DNA from 2 places in the Paracoccus sp. J39 genome. Region 1 is predicted to be linked to the other one. Evidence: riboswitches for the same ligand, from Rfam matches in the RefSeq annotation. Region 1 holds a riboswitch; the other holds the start of a gene.
What was found. A riboswitch is a leader RNA that binds a small molecule or an ion and turns the genes downstream of it on or off. The one in region 1 is predicted to bind thiamine pyrophosphate.

Region 1 (2,194 bases):
GGCGATGCACAGCCCCATCACCCCGGCGCCCAGGATGGTGATCGCGGTCATGTCCGTCTCCAGAGCGCGTGGAAATGATGCACCGGGCCGTGGCCCAGCCCCACCGCCAGCTCATCGGCGGCGGCGATGGCGCCTTGCAGCCAGCCATGGGCGCGGGTCACGGCATCGGGCACCGCCATGCCCTGGGCCAGCCCCGCCGCGATGGCCGAGGACAGCGAGCAGCCGGTGCCGTGGGTGTTGGGCGTCTGCTGGCGCGGGGCCGTCAGGACCAGCGGCTGCGGCCCGACCAGAAGGTCGGTACAGGCGTCCTCGCTGGCATGGCCGCCCTTCATCAGCACATGGTCGGCGCCCAGGGCGCGCAGCGCCTCGCCCTGCTCGCGCATTTCCTCGGGCGTCGCGGCGGCGGGGCGACCCAGAAGCCGCGCCGCCTCGGGCAGGTTCGGGGTCAGCACCGTCGCCAGCGGGATCAGTTGCTCGCGCAGCGCCGAGACGGCATCGTCCGGCAGAAGCGCGTCGCCGGATTTCGCCACCATCACCGGGTCCAGCACCACCGGCACCGGATTGTCCGCCAGCAGCGCCGCCAGCCGGTCGGCGACGACTGTGATCACATCTGCGCCGCCGACCATGCCGATCTTGACCGCGCGCACCTCGAGATCGCCGAAAACCGCGTCGATCTGCGCCGCGACCATGGCGGGGCTGACCGGCTCGACCGCAGCGACGGTGCGGGTGTTCTGCGCGGTGATCGCCGTGATCACAGAGGCGCCATAGACCCCGAGGGCCGAGAAGCTTTTCAGGTCGGCCTGGATCCCGGCGCCGCCGCCGCTGTCCGAGCCGGCGATGGTCAGCGCGATGGGATGGGGCTGCAATCCCGACATGGCCCGCCTTTCGTTTTGGCCGGGCATGGGGACGTGGGGCGGATGGGTGGCGGACCGGGAATTGCGGGGCCGCATCACTCTACCCTTCCCTACGCCGGCATGACCCGGATCAGGTTCGATGGGTCGGTGCCCGGCACCTCTCAGCCCCGTGCGGGGCTCCCCAAGTGTATGAGTCTTTCGCGCGACACTAGGCCCCGGCGTCCCGCTTTGCAAGGGCCGAGCGCCGCCGGTCCGTCGCGGGGTGTCACGCATCTGTCCGCCTGGCCGGGCAAGATGGCGGGCGGCCTGCGGCGGTTTCGGGCTTTACACCGCCCGGAATTCCGGCCGATCTGGGCCCGGTGGAAAGGGAAGGATGCGATGAAAAGCGTGATCTTCGACCTGGGCGGGGTGCTGATCGACTGGGATCCGGTCCTGGCCTTTGCGGATGTCTTCACCAGCCGGACCGAGGCCGAGGCCTGGATGGCCCGCATCGACTTTCCCGGCTGGAACCGGATGCAGGACGGCGGGCGCAGCTTTGCCGAGGGGCTGGCCGCCGCCCGCGCCGAGCATGGCGACGAGGCGCGGCACCTGGCGGGCTATCTGGCGGCCTTTCCCGTCACCATCGAAAAGACCGTGCCCGGCAGCTGGGCGGTGGCCGAGGCGCTGCTGGCCCGAGACGTGCCGCTTTATGCGCTGACCAACTGGTCGGCCGAGACCTGGCCGCATGCGCTGGAGCTGCATCCCCGCCTGGGTGCGATCTTCGCCGATATCCTGGTCTCGGGCCAGGTCGGCGTGCTGAAACCCGACCCGGCGATCTTCCGGCTGCTGATGGACCGCAACGGGCTGCGGCCCGGGGACTGCATCTTCGTCGACGACAGCCCGGCCAATGTCGAGGGCGCCCGCGCGCTGGGCATGGACGGGATTCACTTTACCGGCGCCGAGGCGCTGGGCCGGGACCTGGCGCGGCGCGGGGTGATTTGAAGAGGGCCGGCAGGTAGCAGGTCTGCTTTGCGGAAAGCTGCTGTTAAATGATCGATATCGGTGTGACTACAAAACGGTGCTTGCGATGATCCCCACCACCCGCTCCAGATACGGCCAAACGGAAGTGCGGTATCTCGGCGGCGCTAGCGTCGGCGATATAAACACCGTCCGCTCTCGGAAGCTCACCTGCACGGGCGCGGAATCTGGCGACGGCACCTGCGGCATTGCCATGCCAAAAGCGCGACCAAACTGTTTGGACGCGCCGACACCGTAGACGATCATTGCGCGCCACGGCACGTGTTCGAGCACGGCCTTGAATATTTCGGTGCCATGAGCGCGGTCTTCATCCGAAAGATCAG
Region 2 (2,194 bases), on a different contig from region 1:
TCCTTTGGCGGCCGAAGATGCGGATCATCGACAGGCAGGCCATGCGCGCCATCCTGCTGACCCCGGACGACCGGGTGCTGCTGATGCGCGTCGATTACGGCACCGGCGACTGGTGGATCACCCCCGGCGGCGGCGCCGAGCCCGGCGAGACCGCCGAGCAGACCCTGCGCCGCGAACTGGCCGAGGAACTGGGCTTCGCCCTGCCCGCGCTTGGCCCGCTGGTCTGGCGCCGCCGCGTCGCGATGACGCTGCGGCAGCGACGCTGGCGGCAGTCCGAGGACTATTTCCTGATCGAGACCCAGGATTTCGTGCCGGTGATCCGGAACGCGCCCGAGGCCGGCGCCATCCGCGAATTCCGCTGGTGGAGCCTGCCCGAGATGCGCCATACCGGCGAGCGGCTGGCGCCGGCCGCGCTGCCGCGCATCGTGCTGGACTATCGCGCGAACGGGCCGCCCGGCAGCCCGCCCGAGATCGAGATCGTCGAGGATTGACCGTCAGGCCGCGTAGACCTCGTCGAAAAACGCCCGTTCCAGCGTGACGGCGCGCCGGAAGAAGTCGCGCGCCTGATCCGCCGCTCCGGGCCCGGCCCGGTCGAACTCCTCGCGCAGGAAGCCGACGAAATCCCGGAAGAAGGCATTATCGTGCAGCGTGATCCATTCGGCATGGACGAAACGCTCGGGCAGCGGCTGCGGCGCGCGGCTGGCCCAATCGAGGTAAAGCCCCTCGGCCACGTTCAACACCGCCAGCACGGCGGGATAGCTGCGCGTCGCCGCCGCCTCGCGCATCAGCGCCTGGAACCCCGCGGTGGGCGCGCTGTCGGGGGTGGCGGCGCGATCCGCCTCGTCCACGCCGAGCGCCGCGAAGGCGCGCAGGAAATAGTCGTTCTCCTCGCCCGAGACCATGCCGGCGAAACGCCCGAAGCGCAGCCGCGATTCGAAGCGGTCGGCCGAGGCGATGGCCGCGCCCAGAAGCGTCAGGAAGGCGTCGAGAAAGCGGTGATCCTGCACCAGGTAGCGCGCCATCGCCGCATCCGCGATGCTGCCGGCGAACAGCTCGCGTACGAAGCGGTGCTCGACGGCGGCGGTCCAGTCCGCGGCGCATTCCCGGCGCAGGGTTTCGAAAAAGCTCTCGGTCATCGGGGCCCTCATGGCTTGGGGCGAGACCGGGTTGCAGTTCGGCCTCGCGGTGAGGCCGGCAAAAGACAGGCGCATCCTTCCCATCCCTTCGCCGGCATGATCCGGATCAGGTTCGAAGGGTCACCGCGCCGCCCGTCGTCGGGTCGATCGAGGCCAGCGGTCTCTCAGCCCCTTGCCGGGACTCCCCTTGGTGGCGCCAGACTAGCGCGCGGCGCGGCGGCTGTCACGGCCTGCCCACAAGATCGTGAGCCGCGAAATCCGGAACCGGCCGGCTGCGGCGCGGCATTGCGTCTTGCAGCCGGGGGCGAGATGTTATCTCGTTGCCGCAGGGCGGGCGCTACCCGCCCGCAGTCAGGACCGGGACCATGACGACGGGCGAAATGCCGAAACCCACGACCGCGACAGAACTGAACGATCCCGCCGCCTCGCGGCAAAGCCCGAAACAGGTCGGCCTGCGCCTGCACCGGCCGCCGCTTCTGACCAATATCTCGGCCGCGCGCTGGCTGCTGCTGGCCATCGTGGCGGCCTCGATCTATTTCTTCCACGGCTTCCTGGTGCCGGTGCTGGCGGCCATGGTGATCGCGCTGGCCAGCTGGCCCCTGCGCGAGCGCGCCGCCCGCCAGCTGAACCTGGGCCGCACCGGGGCGGCGACGGTGCTGGTGCTGGTGCTGGTCTGCTTCCTGCTGATCCCCATCGCCATGGCGCTGATCTATGCCTTCCGCGAGCTGCGCGACTGGATCAACTGGGCGATCGTGGTCAACAGCTCGGGCGCGCCGACGCCGGGCTGGATGGTCGAGCTGCCGCAGGTCGGCGACTGGCTGGACGAGAACTGGCAGACCTATATCGGCCGGCCCGGCGGCATCAGCGAGATCGTGCAGCTGGTCAGCGGCTCGAATATCGGGGCGATCTATCGCGGCGCGGTGACGGCGGGGACGCTGGCCTTCCATCTGGCGCTGACCTTGCTGTTCATGCTGATTACCCTGTTCGTGCTGTATCGCGACGGCGACAAGATCGTGGCGCAGATCGACCAGGTCGGCCGCCGCATCCTGCCCGACCGC

Region 2: linked by a shared signal. The riboswitch ahead of L632_RS0105830 (TenA family protein) and the one ahead of thiD (bifunctional hydroxymethylpyrimidine kinase/phosphomethylpyrimidine kinase) in region 1 are both predicted to bind thiamine pyrophosphate.

The regions. Positions count from the first base shown of each region.
Region 1 is NZ_JAEN01000003.1:272,126-274,319, forward strand. Features, by position in the region: gene L632_RS0104785 (FAD-dependent oxidoreductase) at 1-51, opposite strand, end outside; gene thiD (bifunctional hydroxymethylpyrimidine kinase/phosphomethylpyrimidine kinase) at 48-875, opposite strand; TPP riboswitch at 945-1,048, opposite strand; gene L632_RS0104795 (HAD family phosphatase) at 1,233-1,835, shown strand; gene L632_RS24235 (hypothetical protein) at 1,902-2,194, opposite strand, start outside.
Region 2 is NZ_JAEN01000004.1:184,520-186,713, reverse strand. Features, by position in the region: gene L632_RS0105835 (NUDIX hydrolase) at 18-491, shown strand; gene L632_RS0105830 (TenA family protein) at 495-1,136, opposite strand; TPP riboswitch at 1,203-1,334, opposite strand; gene L632_RS0105825 (AI-2E family transporter) at 1,502-2,194, shown strand, end outside.